2 regions of the Sporosarcina saromensis genome follow, and region 1 is predicted to be linked to the other one. Evidence: riboswitches for the same ligand, from Rfam matches in the RefSeq annotation. Region 1 holds a riboswitch; the other holds the start of a gene.
The links. Region 1 has a riboswitch for FMN ahead of ACVHUV_RS12010 (ECF transporter S component). Riboswitches for the same ligand answer to the same signal wherever they lie in the genome.
Positions count from the first base shown of each region.

Region 2: linked by a shared signal. The riboswitch ahead of ribD (bifunctional diaminohydroxyphosphoribosylaminopyrimidine deaminase/5-amino-6-(5-phosphoribosylamino)uracil reductase RibD) and the one ahead of ACVHUV_RS12010 (ECF transporter S component) in region 1 are both predicted to bind FMN.

Region 1 covers NZ_CM142738.1:2,383,856-2,393,574, reverse strand. Annotated here, with positions in the region: gene ACVHUV_RS12025 (RecQ family ATP-dependent DNA helicase) at 1-1,000, opposite strand, end outside; gene ACVHUV_RS12020 (YpbB family protein) at 987-2,039, opposite strand; gene ACVHUV_RS12015 (ferredoxin) at 2,149-2,403, shown strand; gene ACVHUV_RS12010 (ECF transporter S component) at 2,535-3,119, opposite strand; FMN riboswitch at 3,331-3,463, opposite strand; gene ACVHUV_RS12005 (hypothetical protein) at 3,544-4,761, opposite strand; gene sigX (RNA polymerase sigma factor SigX) at 4,762-5,289, opposite strand; gene ACVHUV_RS11995 (ATP-binding protein) at 5,365-7,167, opposite strand; gene ACVHUV_RS11990 (response regulator transcription factor) at 7,160-7,879, opposite strand; gene ccsB (c-type cytochrome biogenesis protein CcsB) at 7,981-9,165, opposite strand; gene resB (cytochrome c biogenesis protein ResB) at 9,168-9,719, opposite strand, start outside.
Region 2 covers NZ_CM142738.1:2,513,904-2,523,622, forward strand. Annotated here, with positions in the region: gene parC (DNA topoisomerase IV subunit A) at 1-254, shown strand, start outside; gene ACVHUV_RS12655 (MFS transporter) at 390-1,619, shown strand; gene fni (type 2 isopentenyl-diphosphate Delta-isomerase) at 1,880-2,911, opposite strand; gene ACVHUV_RS12665 (phosphomevalonate kinase) at 2,908-4,032, opposite strand; gene mvaD (diphosphomevalonate decarboxylase) at 4,049-5,029, opposite strand; gene mvk (mevalonate kinase) at 5,065-6,015, opposite strand; gene ACVHUV_RS12680 (GNAT family N-acetyltransferase) at 6,133-6,567, opposite strand; FMN riboswitch at 6,802-6,951, shown strand; gene ribD (bifunctional diaminohydroxyphosphoribosylaminopyrimidine deaminase/5-amino-6-(5-phosphoribosylamino)uracil reductase RibD) at 7,011-8,099, shown strand; gene ribE (riboflavin synthase) at 8,100-8,756, shown strand; gene ACVHUV_RS12695 (bifunctional 3,4-dihydroxy-2-butanone-4-phosphate synthase/GTP cyclohydrolase II) at 8,769-9,719, shown strand, end outside.

The DNA of each region.
Region 1 (9,719 bases):
CAGGTGTATACAATAAAGTGGCTACCGATTTACGACCATCTCTACCCGCCCTTCCCACTTCTTGTATGTAACCTGCAACGGTAGCTGGCAACTGATCATGAATGACTTGTCGTACATTTTCTTTATGTACACCCATACCAAAAGCATTTGTTGCACAAACCCAATCAATTTCACCGTTTAAAAACTGATCTTGGATAATTGACCTGTCATCTTGTTCCTTTCCGGCATGATAGGATTGGGCATGAACACCAATTGATTGTAGGATGATCGCTAATTCATCCGCTCGCTTCCTTGAAGGAGCATATACGATCCCTGGACCTGTTGTGGAGAGGAGTCGCCGTTTAATCCATTCTGTTTTATCGGCGACCGATTCAAGCTGTACGACCGAATAGGCAATGTTCGGTCGATCCAAAGATTGACGTTCGATTATCGGATTTATCATTTGTAAATAAAAAGGAATATCTTCAAGCACTTTTTGATCCGCAGTTGCTGTCAATGCCAAAACGGCAGGCCTGTTAATGATGGAAAGAAATTCACGAATACGTAAATAGTCTGGCCTAAAATCAAATCCCCACTGCGAAATGCAATGGGCCTCATCAATTACAATTAATGCCAAGTTCATTTCTTTGAATACATCAACAATGAAAGATTGCGACAGCATTTCAGGCGAAGTGAAGATAAACTTATAGTCTGCGAGTCGCCGAAAGGCTTTTTGCCTTTGCTCATGCACCAAGGAAGAATTCAGTGCAATTACTCGTTTTTCTCCGTTTCTTTTCATTTGCATGACTTGGTCTTCCATTAATGAGACAAGAGGCGAAATGATCAGCACCGTTCCTTCCATCAAGTATCCAGGCAATTGATAGCAAAGAGATTTGCCCATTCCTGTTGGCAATAATCCAATTGTGTCCTGACCTCGCAAAACATTTTCGACAATCGCTTGTTGACCCGGTCTGAAGTGATCATAGCCCAAATGTTTTTTTAAAGCGTCATGCAAATTCATTCTTCAAACCTCTTTTCTGGACTGCTAAGATAAGACGAAGCTGAAAATAGGACAACTCCTCAAACTCATCTTTTAATACTTTTAGCCTTTTCGTTCGCAATGCTTCTGATTTTTTTTGCACTGCCTCAATCGCTTCTTCGCCCACAAAGTGACGAATTGGGAATTTACTATCGTTCATCGCCATTTCTACAAAGTGATCTTCAATGGTACTTTGCTTTAATTGACGCATTGTCGCAATATCCTTCATAGAATAACCGTTGTCGAACATTTTTTTCGTCCGATACGCAGAATCAGTCAAGTAGGTGTGCACTTTCACATCGGCTGTACACTGATGAAGTAATGGATAGTCTTCCTTGTTCTTTTCAACAAGAGGAAGCAACTTATGTAAACTTTCGATGAATAGTAAATATACTTCGTCAACACGCGACTCCATCGTTAAAGCTAGCTGCTCCCACGTTTTTGCAGACATCCCGCTCCCAGCTAGACGATAAGAAAACAGATATTTTTGTCTGTCCGTCATTCCACAATTATTAATGGCTAAAATCAGTTCTTCCCTTAGAGAAGCGCCTAATTGCTGTCTGGAGATCGATTGCTGAAGAATCAGCTTTTTAACGAACATTTGTATCTCCGTTTCACTTCGCATAGGCACAAACGTTCTAATTCCATCACGTAAATGCGACACCGTTTGCACTACTAACGCCACTCTTCCAAAGAACACTATTTCTTTCCCTCGATAATCCCAACCTTTAAACTGATATGGGGCTACCGCTGAAATTGCCTGCCGACCCTTTTCTGTTACGTGTATAAATTCGTCTTGCGCGCAAATGAACCCCTCTTGAAATAGTTCTTCTATTGCATCGTTGAACAAATCTTGTCGAATTTTCGGCCAAATACCAAAATAAGGCTTACTATTGAAATAGTCTACATCTTGGAGGGTTTGACCAGATTTCTTCCCACGAATAATGTGTAGGCTTGCATTCATTGAACGTTGCCCGGACATCTTTTCTATGATGAATAATAGGATTGTTGACAAGTTCAAGTCCAATTCCTCCTCATTGAGATGTTTTTAGGTTGAAAACTTACGAAAACAGCTTTAGAATAGTAAAGGAACTAAATAGATAGTGCGGAGAAAAGAGGAGAGAACGTCTATGTCTAAGAAATACACCATTGTTGACCAAGATACATGTATTGCATGCGGCGCTTGTGGAGCTGCTGCACCGGACATCTACGATTATGATGACGAAGGAATCGCTTACGTTATTTTAGATGATAACACGGGTAATACAGAAGTTCCAGAAGAACTGATGGAAGATATGGAAGATGCGTTTGATGGTTGCCCTACTGATTCAATTAAAGTCGCGGATGCTCCATTTGAAGGCGATCCGTTAAAATACGAAGATTAATTTTTTAGGGGCAATACGCCCCTTACATAACTGAAGTCGGCAGTCCAATTGTCACCACTACTTCAAATGAATAACCGCACATAGAAAAAAGCTGTCCAGATAGTGTTTTCACACTTTCTAGACAGCTTTTTTTATTGAAGCGTCAATTTCCGCTGTTGCTGATCAATCCATTTGCTCATACTTTTGTACAATAACAAAGAAATAACCATTAGCATGACGCCTTTAATTAGATTAAATGGTAGAATACCAAGCACAATTACGTTGAACAACGCTTCCCCTGTATAAGGTGGCATATTCAAGAAATAGACATACATCGGTAGGAATACTAAATAATTAAGTGCACTCATACCGACAGCCATCGACAGTGTTCCTACAATAAGGCCAACTGTCAAGCCTTTTGTCGATTGGACCTTTTTAAAGATCCAGTAAATTGGCATGATGAAAAGTACGCCCGTTACAAAGTTTGCAATTTCGCCAACCGGTACACCTGTCGGACTTCCCGATAAAAACCAATACAAGATATTTTTTAGCAGTTCAACTGCAATTCCTGCAACTGGTCCCATCGTTAAAATTGCAACCACGGCTGGCACTTCACTGAAATCGATTTTCAGGAATGGCGGCAATGCTGGCAATGGGAAGTTCAACTGCATAAGCACCGTTGAAATGCTCCCAAGCATAGCGATGAGAATCATCTTTCGTAGTTTCTTGTTATTCACTTGTTCCTCTCTCCTTTTGCGATTCACTTCAAAAGAGGAAAGGTTTGACCGTATAATGTGTGTCTATGAAAAAACCCTAAAGCAATTGCATGCTTTAGGGAGAGTTTAAGGCGTCATTAAATAGATGGTTGTAGATAGAGCCTGTGACTCTATTTTCACCCATACTTAAGAAAGCACCCTTTTTGTAGACAACACAAAAAGACGGCTGCACCTTCACCTTCTCCCATCCAGACTATACTGTCGGCTCTGGAATCTCACCAGAATCAGCTGTTAAGCTCGCGGGCTAAGAAAATTACTTTTCTATTTCCGCCGGTCGGGAATTACACCCTGCCCCGAAGATGAATCAATATTAACTTACTATTTCATTGTATAGAAAAAAGACTGATTTGTAAACGGTATTGTTTACAATTCAGTCTTCCTCTATTCACCAAACAATTGGATTGGCTGCAACGGGTTTCGGCAATGGTTTTGTAAGCGTATATCGCTCAAAATATTCTTGTTTTACGTTGTGCAATTGTATTTGTTTGTCAAAACTAGCTGCTGTTAACATGAACGCTTCCACCATTTCGAGTATTTCGTTAGGAGGGTAAGCATCTAAATCCAATAACTGTTTAAAAGAAACTGTTACAACATCATCTGTTTCTTGGATTGTATAGTCCACAGATGATGGGATAACGGAAGTGACAATATCATTTTCAGGGTTTTTCATCGCCAATAATGCTTCCTGAATTTCATCGAGCTTCCTATTCTCATAAGGGATTAAGTACGATTGTTCCTCGTTGACAGTGTATTTGTAAAAAGCAGACGGCCTCTTAAGTGTTACCTCCATCGCTTCACCGATATAGTCAAAAACAACAGGTTCATTCTTGTCATCGACTACTTTCATCTCCTTAAAATCCGGAAACGATGCGATTGCAGAAAAAGTGTACGCACCAATTGTTGTCGGCGACATGTCATATTCATGCTCAGATGGCATTTGGTGAATAACCGTATTACCTTGGAAAGAAATCTTCCCCTTATAAGGATGGTAGTCTTCAAAACCAAGTCCTTCCTCATCAATCAACTTTGCATAATGATTGTAAAGCTCCACACTGTTGACGTTTTCGGAAGAGATATCTGATTGAATCAATTCGGTAGGAATTAAAAATGTTATCGGTACAACATCTACAACATGGACTAATCCTATTGTAAATAACTTCATTCCATCCGTATCGTTTTCAAGAACAACATGACTTTGCATTCCCTTTCCAGCCATAAAAGCAGTTGGTGAGTCCGCCTGAATCGCATTTCGCGTCGCAGGCTCCTCCATCGTTTCAGACTCTTCTGCGCTTTGTTTAAATTGAGCAGTATCGACTGATTCACCGTTTTGAGGTGCAGATTTTTCGCTCATTTCCATGCTGGTGTCCGATAATTCGAATCCACCCTTTAAAAACGATGGTACCAGTAATGTTAGGACAAGCATCGCAGCAACTGCAATGAAACCAGGCATCCATTTTTTCCGTCTCGGTTGACGAGCAGGGACAAGTCGCTCGTCTTTCTTCAAACGCGCTAATATGTCATCAGCAGATCGCTCATCTTTTGTTTTCGGCATTGAATGAAGAAGTTTTTCAAGTTTATCGTCATTCCATTCGTTCCCAGACATTTATCTTCCCCCTTCTTCCGAAAGAGCATTCAATTTCTTTTGAAGCACTTTTATCGCCCGGTGCTGAGTCGTTTTAACTTTTCCTTCCGACCAACCAAGCGTTTCCGCTGTTTCTGCAATTGATAGTTCTTGGAAATAGCGAAGAATTATTACCATCTTTTGATCGCCTGTGCAAGTATTTAACACACGCAATAATTGTTGCATATCTTCATTCAATGCAGCGACTTCATCAGGCAACCCAGTGGAGGAAACAAGTACACTTTCTTCCCAGTCAAACTGATCAAAATGGTGTTTTTGCCTTACCGCTTTCTTTCTGAAATGATCAATCGCTACGTTTTTAGCAATTGAAAAAAGCCATGTCTTTTCGGAACTCTTCCCTTCAAAACCGGCATACGCACGTAACACCCTAACATAAACTTCATGCATCAAATCTTCGGATTGGTGACGATCACCAGTCAAATAGATGAGGAAGTTAAATACGTCGTGATGATATTGCTCATATAACCGGTGGAACACGGAGTCATCCACGAAATCCCCCCGTTCATTACATTAGTCGTGTTTCAAGACATAAAGTTACACCATGTTTTAAGAAAATGGTGGCACTTAACTGTATTCTTCTTCACTACAATTATCTGTGAGCGGTAGTGTGCATGTGAAAACTGTTCCTACTGATTCACCCAGTCTGGCAGAGATGCGCCCTCCGTGTGAGTCAATAATATTTTTAGCGATTGCCAAACCTAATCCAGTGCCACCTTTACCTCTTGTTCTCGCTTTGTCAGCTTTGTAGAACCGCTCGAAAATAAACGGTAAATCGTCTTGAGGAATCCCACTTCCTGTATCGGCAACTGTAATTTCAATTGTCTCCCCTTTTCTTTCGACACCGACCGTCACTTTTCCTCCATCCGGGGTATGTCGAATAGCATTATCGATTAAATTCGTAAATACCTGTTCCAATCGATCTGCATCTGCACATATGACGATTTCGGCATTTGACTCCATTTTCGCCACAGAAAGTGTCACATTGGCATCTCGTGCAATTTGCATGAATTTATTGAGTACCCTTTCAAGAAATGCATACAAATCCATTCGGTTTTTATACAAACGCATATGTCCCGATTCCATTCTCGCCAAATCTAACAGATCGGTAACAAGACGACTCATTCTTTTGGATTCGTCATGGATAATTTGCGCCATTTCATTGCGCTCTTCAACTGAAGTAACGACATCATCAATCATCGCTTCACTATAACCTTGCAACAAAGAAATCGGCGTGCGTAATTCATGCGAAACATTTGCAATAAAATCAGAACGCAGTTTTTCTAATTTATGTTGGTCCGTCATATCGCGCAATACTGCAACGGCTCCCCTAATACTATTTTCACTGTATAAAGGACTTATAGATACATCGTAAAACTGTCCACCCAACTCCAGTTCCTCTTCAATTTCTTCAGCAAATGAGATGACATGTTCTAACATATGAAAAATCTCTGGCGGCAAAACATTTTCGTCTGCCCCATTTGCAAAATACCATTTTTGCAGCAACCGTTCAGCTTGTGGGTTGCTTAACAAAATAGAGTAATCTCGATTGAACGTAATAACAGCATCGGTCATTGACGTTAATATGCTCGACAACTGCTCTTTCTCTTGTTTGATCAATTCCATTTGATGTTTTAACTGTCTACCCATCTGGTTAAACGCTGTTGCCAACTGGCCGATCTCATCATTTTGTGTAGCTGGTAGTCGCATATCGAAATTTCCTTTTGATAAGTCAAACGCAGCTTGTTTCATACCCCGCAATGGAGAAGTGATTCTGGTCGATAAGAAAAAGGCAAATACAGTCGTCAGGATGAAAGCAATGAATGCAGAGAGAAAAACGATATGTGTTGTACTTTTAGTCGTCCTGTGAACAGCATCCAAGCTTTGGTACATGACAATTCCGTGCGTAATTCCATTATCAACATGATAGGGATACATTAAAACTAAATATTGTTCCATCACATCGTTATTTTTTAATGATGGAAGAATCATTTCTTTCACGACTTTTTCATTCATCTCAGGCGATAAGTTAAACTTTGGCTCAGCTAATATCTTTTCTTCAATTTTCTGTTTATTTAAACCGTCATGAAAAGAATAGTGGACCTGCTTAGTTGAATCAATAATCATCGCATTCGTTTCATCGTCTAAAATATCCTGGATGATTTGTCGCATGGAATCTTCATTTTTATGATCTACAACAATTTTCCCAATCGTCGTCGCTTCTCTTCGGAGGGAGTCCTCTGCTTGTTTTGTATGGAAGTTATCAAGGAACTCCAGTAATAATACCGTCACAATAAACAGAACAAATGAAACGAGAAGCAATATGGTTGCCCATAGCTTCCCGACGATTGAATGCCATATCTTATTCATGAGGAACCTCAAATTTGTAACCGACGCCCCAAACCGTAACAATCATTTTGGCTGCTCGCTCAGAGACCCGACTTAACTTCTCGCGAAGACGTTTGACATGTGTATCCACAGTCCGCAAATCTCCAAAAAATTCATAATGCCACACTTCTTTCAAAAGCTGCTCGCGGTCAAACACCTTGTCCGGTGCTTTAGCAAGAAAATAGAGTAATTCATACTCTTTTGGTGTCAAGTTGACTTCTTTCCCTTCAGCAGTAACACGATGTGCATCATGATCGATTGTCAATTGCGGAAAGACGACAAGATCTTTCGACGTATTACTTGATTGGGCATCCGGTAAAGTGACTGATCTTCTTAATATTGCTTTGACGCGCAACACCACTTCACGCGGGCTGAAAGGTTTCACTATGTAATCATCTGCTCCAGTTTCAAAACCTACAACCCTGTCAGATTCTTCACCTTTTGCGGTCAATAAAATAACAGGTGTCATTTTCTTTTCATCGCGTAATTCCTTTAATGCTTCCAACCCGTCTTTCTCAGGCATCATCAAATCTAACAAAATGCAATCATAATGGTTCATCATTGCTTTTTCAACCGCTTCCGCACCATTGACTGCTTCGTCAATCTCAAACCCTTCACGGGATAAATACATGTTCAACAAACGGCGAATACGATCTTCATCGTCAACGACTAATAACTTCACGCTTTCTTCCATCCGAAAAACCCCTTTCCAAATACGCTTGTCTTCATTGTACAAGTAGTTTCCTTAAAAAGAAAGACTGCACAATCCCTCAACGGTTGTGCAGTCTAATCGATTTACGCATAAGAGTGCAAACCTGCTATGATCAGGTTAACGGCAATCAAGTTAAACATAATGATAATGAATCCGATGACTGCAAGCCACGCTGATTTTTCGCCTTCCCATCCTTTTGACAGGCGCAAGTGTAAAAATGCAGCATAGAAGAGCCACGTAATGAGTGCCCATACTTCTTTTGGATCCCAGCCCCAGAACCTTGACCATGCTTCATGTGCCCAAATCATCGCAAAGATCAATGCACCTAGTGTAAACACTGGAAATCCAATTAAAACAGATCGATAACCGATTTCATCCATCAGCTGTGAATTTGCTTTCTTTGCAAATGGTTGCAGAAGGGTTGCTACCGGTCGTCGAATAATTAATCGCAAAAGTATGTAGAGGACAATACCAGTTGCGACGGACCATACAAACGTTGTTAACGTTTTTGCGTTTACAATTGCAGGCATTTCAAATACAGGTTCCATTACGCCTTCGGTTTGTGCTTCATAACCGTTCATACCAAATAGCGGAGGATAATTGTATTCAATCTTTGCAGGTTTTTCATTTTTATCAACATACGTAAAATGCGCTTCGTACCCCGTCAGTTTAAACGTTGTTGAAGACACAACAAATCCGACGACAAGAATAAGTGCTACCATGACCGCTTCAAGCCAAAAACGTTGTTTTGAAGGCTTTGTCAAGTCCACGTGTTTTAACAGATAGACAAGACCAGCAACCGCACTAATGACTAAAATTGCTTCTCCGATAACTGTCGTAATAACATGAATTGCTAGCCAATGACTTTTTAACGCAGGAATTAATGGTGTAATTTCTTTAGGGAACATACTTGCATATGAAATCATAATAATTGCGATTGGTAATGCAAATAATCCTAAAGACGGCGTCCGATACAGATAAAACAATAAAATGAAAGCCCCAACAAGCATCATCCCAAATGCAGCTGTGAACTCAAACATATTGCTCAACGGGATATGTCCTGATGCCATCCATCTTGTGATGAAATAACCAACATTCGTGAGGAATCCAATTACCGTAATGATAATTCCGATGAGTCCCCAACGACTTTTTTTATAAGTTGTTTCAGAGCTCGCCTTTTTGACTGCACCACCGAAAAACAATGTTGCAACCAAGTAGGCGATAAATGAAACTAATAGAAGATTGGCGCTTAGAGACGCTAATTCCATAGTTATTTTTCTCCTTCCTCTTGCTCACTCGTAGCATCCGTATCTTGACGATCTACATATGTCGGCAATCCGGAATAATCTTGTACTTTATCCAAGTCCTTCTTCAATGAGAACCAGTTTTTATTTGTATGGGCAGCCACAACCAACTGACCTTGCTCGTCCTTTTGGATCCAAATACGTCGATGGTTCCAATACGAGCCTTGAATGACACCAATCATAAAGATAATGCCACCGAGTAATAAAATGTAGAGCGTTTTATCTTTACGGATTGTTAAACCGGAAATATCGCGAGTTTCGGCACTGACGAATTTCACTTGATAAGCATTTTCCTCAGTTTCAAGTGTCTGACGTATCGCGACAAAACTTTTTTCACCTTGTGGTTTTTCTGGTGTAATCATATCGAAGATGAACGCTGGGTTATTTGGAATTGGTGATTTAGAAACAGGTTCACCGTTTTCAACGCCATCGTAATCTGCATAATAACCAATTAAATTGACTCGAGCACCTTCATTTAAGTCATACACACCTTTGGGATCATCTAAGTCAATTGTAAA
Region 2 (9,719 bases), 130 kb from region 1:
CTTCAAGAGCACAACGTGGGATGGTCGTGCTAAAAGAGTTGAAGGCAAATCCGCATCGAATTGTCGGAACTGCACTCGTCAAACCTGGAGATACAGTCATTTTGACGACGACAAAAGATAACAAAATTCCAATTGAAACAGGGAATTTAAGGTTAGTCGATCGTTTATCCAATGGTAGTGCGCTCGTGGATGAAACAAGGGACGGTAAAGTACAAGCCGTCATTAAACCAGTGACAGCTGATCCAAAAAGTTAATAAATACGCTCGTCTCATCAGTTCACAATGAGACGAGCGTATTTTTCATTGCTTCGTAAAAAAAGAGTGACTTTTCCTTTGAATTGCCGTATACTAATTCGACAACCGAAATATATTGAAGAATGGGGAAGTGCCATGTGGAACAATCGTAATGTTTGGATTATCCTGAGTGGTGAGATGATTGCAGGTCTCGGATTATGGACGGGAATCATCGGTAATCTTGAGTTTCTTCAAGCAAAAATACCCTCTGATTTTGTCAAAGCCATTATCTTATCGATTGGATTACTAGCAGGTATTATTGCAGGTCCAACGGCAGGACGGATTATTGACCAATCACGTAAAAAGACTGTATTACTTATAGCAGGTATTGGGAGAATGATCAGTGTCGTTTTCATGCTGCTTGCCATTGCTACGGGCTCTGTTTGGTGGATGGTCGCATTCATCGTCTCAATTCAATTAGCAGCAACGTTTTACTTTCCAGCCCTACAAGCTGCAATTCCACTTGTTGTGAAGGATAAAGACCTGTTAGCCATGAACGGGTTGCATATGAACGTAGCAACAATAGCAAGGGTAGCAGGCACTGCATTAGCTGGCGTCATGCTTGTGTACTGGTCATTAGCATCGTTGTACTGGGTATCCTTATTGGCATACGGCTTGTTACTAGGGTTTACGCTTATGCTGAAAATTGATGAAGGGAAGGGTAGTGACGAAGGGAAAAGTGCAAAGCAACGCGAAAACAGTGGATTTATGGACGTATTCCCAGTGTTAAAAGCATTTCCTACTGTTGGTATGACGCTTGTTATGACGTTAATCCCGTTATTATTTATCGGCTCCTTTAACTTGATCGTTATAAACATTAGTGAAATCCAAAATTCTTCATCCATAAAAGGGCTCATTTATACGTTTGAAGGCATTGCGTTTATGATTGGATCGTTTGCGGTCAAATACATTGCACAGAAATGGAAGACGACGGTTATCTTATTTTTCTTTGCAACGATGGTTGCAGTTGCAGAATTCATGCTCTTTTTTGCAAGTAGTGTCGTTATGACACTTAGCGCATTTGCAGTGCTAGGTTTTGCGTTAGGTTGTTTTTTTCCAACAGCAATGGTCATTTTTCAGAAACAAATGCCAAAAGCATATCACGGCCGATTTTTCTCATTCCGTAATATGTTAGAACGGGTCATGTTTCAAGTCGTGTTAGTGAGCACAGGCGCATTTTTAGATATCGTTGGGTTGCAAACAATGGTCATACTATTTGGGATGATCAGTTTAACGTTAACGGTGTTATTTTATGTATTGATGAAAAAGAAAAATATCACTTTTGAACAGCCACAAATTGAAAAACCCGCAGCAGAAATCGTGTAAATGATTTGCTGCGGGTTTTTATGTAAAAAAACGCGTTTCATCTCACTGTTTCAAGTATACTTAATGATGATATTTAACTGCCCAAAATAAATATTATGTTAACTTGAATTCGAAAAACGAAATTTGACCCCACCTTTACAATTTGTTTTCACCAATATCCCACTTTTGTTCAACTATACGAACTTCGCTTTCCAATTAAACCTGTTAGAAAAAAACATGCCCTCTCTCAAGATCCATGAGAAAAGACATGTTGAACAATTTTATCGATGATAAACAACTCGATCGGTTGCTTGTAAAGTTTGAATATCCTTAGCGCCAATTCCAAACATGGCCATTCGTAATTCCAATTCTTTCGTTTCCATGACCGTCATTACGTCTTCAACAGAAAGTGTTGCTTCTTTCAAAATTGATCTGCCGAAGCCTACCATATCAGCACCTAACGCAATTGTTTTCGCAGCATCTAGCCCCGTATACATGCCGCCACTTGCTACGATCGATGTATTTGCAACCTGCTCACGAACGCCAATGACACAATCGACGGTCGGATTGCCCCAACCACTAAACGTTTCTGCGGCAGCGCGTTTTACTGGGTCGTTTGAACGGAATTTCTCAACTTGGCTCCAAGACGTACCACCAGCTCCAGCGACATCGACAAAAGCGATACCGACGTCACACAGTCTCTTCGCTGTTTGACCGTCGATGCCCCAGCCAACTTCCTTCACGCCGACCGGTACTCCAAGCTCTTTCGTTAACTGCTCAATCTTACCGAGTAAGTCTTTAAAATTCAAATCGCCGTTCGGTTGGATAATTTCTTGGATTGTATTCAAATGCAAGACTAATGCGTTTGCTTCGCTCATCTCGATAATCTGTTTGCACTGATCTACGCCAAATCCATAATTTAATTGAACAGCTCCTAAATTCGCGATGATCGGTACATTCGGTGCATATTTACGCACTTGAAAAGATGCACGGTGTTCTTCACTTTCGATTAATGCACGCATCGAACCTAATGCAAGCACCCATCCTCGTTCTTCAGCAGCAATGGCCAAGTTCCGATTGATGGTTTCCGCAAATGCAGCTCCACCTGTCATCGAACTAATAACGAACGGTGTCGGTCTTTGCTCATTCAAAAACTTGCTTTCAATGGAAATCTCATTAAAGTCAATCTCAGGGAGTGCATTATGAATAAATTGAACTTTTTCAAGTCCAGTCGAAATGTTTGTACCCGTTACTTTTTCATTAAGCGTAATCTCAATGTGTTCGGCTTTCCGTGTATGGATCGAATCCGTCATACGATTAAATCCCCCTTTTCTATCCTCTTTGTGCCTTCCATGCAGACAGTCAAATTCAATGGTTCGATGCCCGCTTGTCGCCACTCTCTCTTTAATGAATCAACAAACGATTTTTCTGAAACGAGCGCAATACCACAATCACCACCGCCTGCACCTGATGTTTTACCAGCTCCGTACTCATTCGCAATCTGTATCAAAGCTTGCAAACTAGGTGTTTCAATGACGGCTTCCACTTCTTCACTTAACGCTTTCAATGCATTACGATTTGCGGTTAAACTCTGTAGAGCACCCGCTAAATTGTTCGCTGAAAAATGTTCAACCATAGTTAAAACTGCCTCTGTGCTCTGGTCTATAAAAGCCGCATAGCGATGTGGCCGCTGCGTTTGTAATGCACGAATACGGTCGATCATCTTCACTGTCGACATTTCGCTCCCTGTCCATCCGACGACTAATTCCAAGTCGGCTGGTGGTTGAATAGTTGTCACCTGTAAACCAGGCCATTGTTTGGCAACAAGTGTATGGACGTCTACCCCGTCTTCGAGTTGTTCAATCAACCACTTCGCATCAAATGTACGATAATGAAGCCATCCCCCGTAAGTTGACGCTGCAATGTCAGCACAAGAACCACTTCCTTGCGTCGTGAAGTGTGCAATTGCTGCTAACTTATAAATCACTTCATGCGACAAAGGAATCCCATGCGCATAATGTTTTTGTAAAATAGCGCTTATAACTGCAACAACGACCGCAGCACTTGACCCTAAACCGTATTTTTTGCCAGTAGCGAAATCATCCAGTTCACTGTCAATTGTTAAGCTGAATGGTTCCACTTGAATACCAACATGTCGTATGTATTGATGACAAACGGTAATGGCATTTTGGATGAAGGTTAGTTTTGGCGCATACGTACAGAAGCGTAATCCGTCATCCGTTTCGGACCAAGACATTTTTGAAAAACCGATTTGGGGTAAGTTGACGACAAATTCCGGACTGTCTGTCAGATGCGCATACACATACCGGTCGATAGCTACAACAACACTATGCCCTCCTGGTTCCAACACAGCATATTCTCCTGCGATAAACAACTTACCTGGTACCCTGACGGTTAAGGTTGGTGGTTTCATACATCGATTCCTTCCTTCATGTAGTTAAATAGTGGATACCAGGTCCTGGATGGCAAAGGAATAGATCTTTCACGCACATCAGCTGTTTCAACCTGTCCATTACGACCCTTTCATCTGCGGGTTGGCAAATCACTTTAACATTCGGACCTGCATCGATTGTAAAATATGCCTGTATGCCGTCTTCTCGCAATTCCTGGACTGCTTGCATCACTTCAATCGTGGAACTCATCCAATACATGAATGGAGGGTTAGCGCCTAATGTTGTGGCGTGCATTTTCATCGCATTTCGTTCCAGCACCGTTCCTAATTGTTCAAACGTACGTTTGGCGATTGCTGCACGCGTTGCAAGTAGATCCGGTTCAAGCGAAGCTAACCAACCGTCGTAAAAAGGCGATGTTTCAACCGTCCTTTTCATCCCTTCTCGACTTAACACTTTTTTCTGTTTCGCTTCGACCATGACAGATATTATACTCAGTTGCCAGTCTTCTTCTGAAAGAAGTTGCGTAGCGAATGAATCGGTTCCATCATTCTTTTCACCCATATGCCATTCGACGAATCCCCCGTATATCGACCGACACGCAGAACCCGATCCTTGTCGAGCAAGAATGGATAGTCCTGCATCAGATATTTCATACCCAAGCGCTTTCGTAGAAGCTGCAGCCAGTGCTGCAAAGCCTGAAGCGGATGAGGCGAAACCTGCAGCAGTCGGGACATTGTTAGAGGACTCCACGACTGCATGCCCATGATGCTTCGTCGTTTTTCTGACGAGGTCTAGAAAAGTTGAAATTTTGTTTTGTTCTGCACCACCAAGTTCCACTCCGTCCAATACGAACACATCGGACGCTAAGTCGTCTTGAAAAGTAACCGAAGTTGTTGTATAAAACTGGTCGAGTGTAATGGAAATGCTATTATTCATCGGAAGGAACAATTGTTCGTCTCGTTTCCCCCAATATTTAATTAGCGCAATATTCGTATGCGCTCTTGCTGTTGCTTTCATCAAAAACCCTCACTTCATAATCTGTTCTGCTCTTGTTATGGATGGCTAATACGACTCGTCCATGTTTGACAAGCTCCAGCTTTTTCTAACGCACTTGCCAACTTTTGTGCATGTTGTTCATCTTCCGCCAAACATAACACACAGCCGCCACGACCGCCGCCCGTCAATTTAGCGCCAAGTGCACCGTTCGCTCTAGCGATTGTGATCAAATGATCCAGCTTTGTATCACTGACACCGAGTGTGACTAATTCCGTTTGTGCAAGATTCAACAACTCGCCAACTTTTGTGCTATTGCCTTCCAGCAATGCATCTTTACACGCATGCGTGTACGCACCTAGCAATTCAATCGATGCCCGAGCAGACGTCGGTTGGTTTCGATACATATGGCGTATACTCTCCACAGCCGTTCGCGTATCCCCGAATTGTCCAGAATCCGCGATGACGATATGTAAAGGTTTCTTGAAAGAAAGAGCTGTTGTCTTCTTCCCTTTTTGAAACCAAATGGGCGCTTCATTTGAAGTAGCTTCCATATCAATGCCACTCGGATTGCCGTGCGCATGCGTTTCGGCAATTTGAACGAGGTGCATTTGCACATCATGTGGCAAAGGTGCATCAAAGTAATGAAAGATCCCTTTTACGACAGCATGAGCGACTGCTGCACTCGATCCTAATCCTCTTCCTGACGGTATGGATGAATCGATCTGTATCGATAAATTCGTATCCGTGGCATGTAACAATTGCAGCGATTCTTCTACACTCGCTTTAAAACCGGATAACTCGACAGGTGCCTGTTGAAGCTCACCACTAAAATATCGACTCGTTACACAAATTGACGTTTTATTATCATTTTCAATACCTTCCCTTACAGTCGCAACGACGTTCACAACCGGAAATGGTAAGGCAATTGCAGGTTTATCATAAACAACGGAATGTTCTCCTATGAGGATTACTTTTCCGTGTGCTTTACCTTCTGCTTCTCTTGACATGCGTGTGTTCCTCACTTTTTCAACAAAATTCAACGATTCACTGGTGTAAACCTGCTAATTCTTCCTCATTATAAAGTACATAGTGCCCTATTTCAGCTATTTGGCTTTATGAATGGATCACAGCGTTTTTGTAAAAACAAAACTCGCACGCTCATACCCCATTTTTTCTTCATAAAACCGGTGTGCATGTTCTCGTTGGAGACCAGAAGATAGTGCAATCCGGTCAAATCCTTCTTTCTTTGCAAGCGAATGGACAAACGTCAATAGCTGTTCACCAAATCCTTTTGATCGAAATGCTATGTCAGTCACTAAATCACAGACCCAAATATACTTTCCGTAATAAAGCGTAATCATTGGTTGAAAACCAATCACAGCTACGATACGTCCATCTACTCGCAATGCGAATTGACGATACGTCTCGTTCTTTTGAGCTTCTTCCACCAATGCGATATAACTTTGCTCAGTAAATTGAGGTCGTAGGTATCGCATGACATGAAATCCTTCCAGTAGTTCTTGCCGTGATTGTAATTCTTCAATTGTACGATTTTCCATTCGTCGCCTCCATTCTTGAATGTTTCGAACGATTCATTTTCAGTTCAATCTATTTTACCTATCTTTCTTTCAATCCGTTCAGATTGCATAAGCTAAATTACTCTAAATACACTTCATGATAGCATTTTAAGCGCTTAAAAACGACGGTTAATCAACAATTGACGCTTTCTTGTTTATAAAAAGAGTTTGGCAAGTCGCTATTTTTGTGCTAAATTGATTGCGGTAAATAAAATACTGCAACTTCGGGGCAAGGTGAAATTCCTTACCGGCGGTGATCGAGCAATCGCGCTCGTCAGTCCGTGACCCGTTCTTCTCTACTTGAAGACGGTGGAGCTGGTGTAACTCCGGCACCGACAGTGAAAGTCTGGATGGGAGAAGTTGCAGGCGTTTTTTTGCCATGCCCACTATACGTCTGCCCTTTTCATGTTGAAAGGGGGAACAAAATGACAGATGAAACTTATATGAAACTCGCTTTAGATCTTGCAATGACTGCTGAAGGTCACACTTCTCCGAATCCGATTGTCGGCGCTGTTTGCGTAAAAGACGGCCAAATTGTCGGAACAGGTATGCATGTACGTGCAGGGACACCGCATGCTGAGGTGCACGCTTTAACAATGGCCGGCGCGCAAGCACAGAATGCCGATTTGTATGTGACACTGGAACCATGTGCACATACGGGGAAAACGCCACCGTGCACGGATACCATTATTGAGAGCGGTATACGACGCGTTTTCATTGCGTCATTGGACCCTAATCCCGCCGTCAATGGCAAAGGGATCAGGCTTCTTAGAGCTGCAGGCATTGAAGTCATTTTAGCTATTTGTACAAAAGAGGCAGATTTTAGTAACCGGGCATATTTTCATTTTATAAAACACGGAACACCGTATATCACCTTAAAAGCCGCCACATCATTGGACGGCCGCCTAGCGACGCACACTGGGGACAGCAAATGGATAACTTCGTCACACGCAAGATCGGATGTCCATACCCTCCGCCATACCCATGATGCGATACTAGTAGGTGTAAATACGATTCTTCAAGATAACCCTTTCCTCACCACCCGTTTGCCCCATGGTGGAAAGAACCCTATTCGCATAATTTTAGACAGGCATCTACGGACGCCACAAACAGCTAATGTCATTCAGGACAATGCTGCAGAAACAATCATTTTTACTGTCGGACAAGACACACTGACGAACCAGTTCGCAAAATACCCCCTCGTAACCGTTGAGTCGATTCCTCCTGATGTCGACTATTTACACGAGGTGTTAAAACGTCTCGGTAAACGTGGGATTATGAAACTACTCGTTGAAGGTGGCAGTCAAGTACACTCCAGTTTCATCACAGCAGGTTTAGCGGATGAATTGTATTTGTATGTAGCCCCGAAACTGATTGGAAACGGTCCTTCCCTTTTCATGGACCACGGCTGTACCCGTATCGCTGAAGGGAAAATGCTCGACATCCTCGATATGAAAACACTTCATGAGGATGTACGTATCCATGCCCTTTTCAACAAGCGAGGTGATGACTAATTGTTCACTGGAATTGTTGAAGAAATTGGAACGGTGCATGCAGTAAACAGAGGAAACCGCTCTATGTCGTTAACGATCGTCTGTACGACTGTTCTTGCGGATGTCAATTTCGGTGATAGTCTAGCTGTGAATGGCGTCTGTTTGACGGTTACATCTTTTACATCAACGCATTTTACTGCAGATGTCATGCCGGAAACGTTTCAGTCGACTACGTTATCCAAACTCCAAAAGGGAGACAAAGTGAATTTAGAACGAGCAATGGCCATGACGAGCCGCTTTGGCGGACATATCGTATCAGGTCACGTTGACAGCATAGGAAAAATCACTTCAAAGCGCAAACATGAAAATGCACTGTATATGGACATTCAACTAGAAGACTCGTTGTTGAAATACATGATTCCGAAAGGGTCCATTACAATTGATGGAACTTCATTGACGATTTTTGATGTGTTTTCAACTGGCTGTACAATTTCATTAATTCCAACGACGCAACAACAGTCCATTATTGGCATGAAGGTAGTTGGCCATTATGTAAATGTTGAATGTGACATACTTGCGAAATATGTAGAGCAACTATGCCGCCCATCGACTCAAAAACAGCATCAAAAAGACGTACTGACAATGGATACACTCGTCAAAAACGGATTTTACGCATAAGGAGCTGAGAACGTGTTTGCATCGGTAGAAACAGCACTCGAACAACTTAAACAAGGAAAAGCCATTATTGTTGTCGATGACGAGAAGCGAGAAAACGAGGGTGATTTCGTAGCACTTGCGGAATTTGCCACACCTGAAATGATCAATTTCATGGCGATGGAAGGTCGAGGACTCATTTGCGTGCCGATTGAAGAGGAAAAGAATGAACAGTTAGGGCTTTCCCCGATGACCGGAACGAATACAGATGCGCATGGTACCGCTTTTACGGTCAGTATCGACCATGCGAATGCACATACTGGCATATCTGCATTCGAAAGATCGGAAACGATTATGAAAATGTTGAATCATACTTCTGTGGCAACCGATTTTAGACGACCTGGCCACATATTCCCTTTAGTCGCCAAACAAGGTGGCGTCTTGACACGCCCTGGCCACACGGAAGCGGCGGTCGACTTGGCGAAACTTGCAGGCGCTGAGCCAGTAGGCGTTATATGTGAAATTATGAATGCAGATGGCACGATGGCAAGAGGACGTCAACTTGAAGAACTTGCTGAACGTTTAGGCATGGTCATTCTTTCGATTGAGCAATTGATTGCCTATCGGAAAAAGAATGAACAACTTATCGAACAGATTGTGTCAACACATTTACCGACGACATATGGAGAATTTACAGCGTATACCTATGTAGAGAAATGGACGGGTCAAGAGCATATTGCCTTTGTAATGGGTGATTTGGCTACTGTCGAAGCCCCATTCGTCAGGATTCACTCCGAATGTTTAACAGGAGATGTCTTCGGTTCTTGTCGATGTGATTGTGGCCCCCAGCTACATGCCTCCCTTGCGACTATCCAACAAGCGGGAGTCGGTGTCCTTCTTTATATGCGACAGGAAGGGCGTGGGATTGGGCTTGTCAATAAAATGAAAGCGTATCAGTTGCAAGAACAAGGCTATGATACGGTCGAA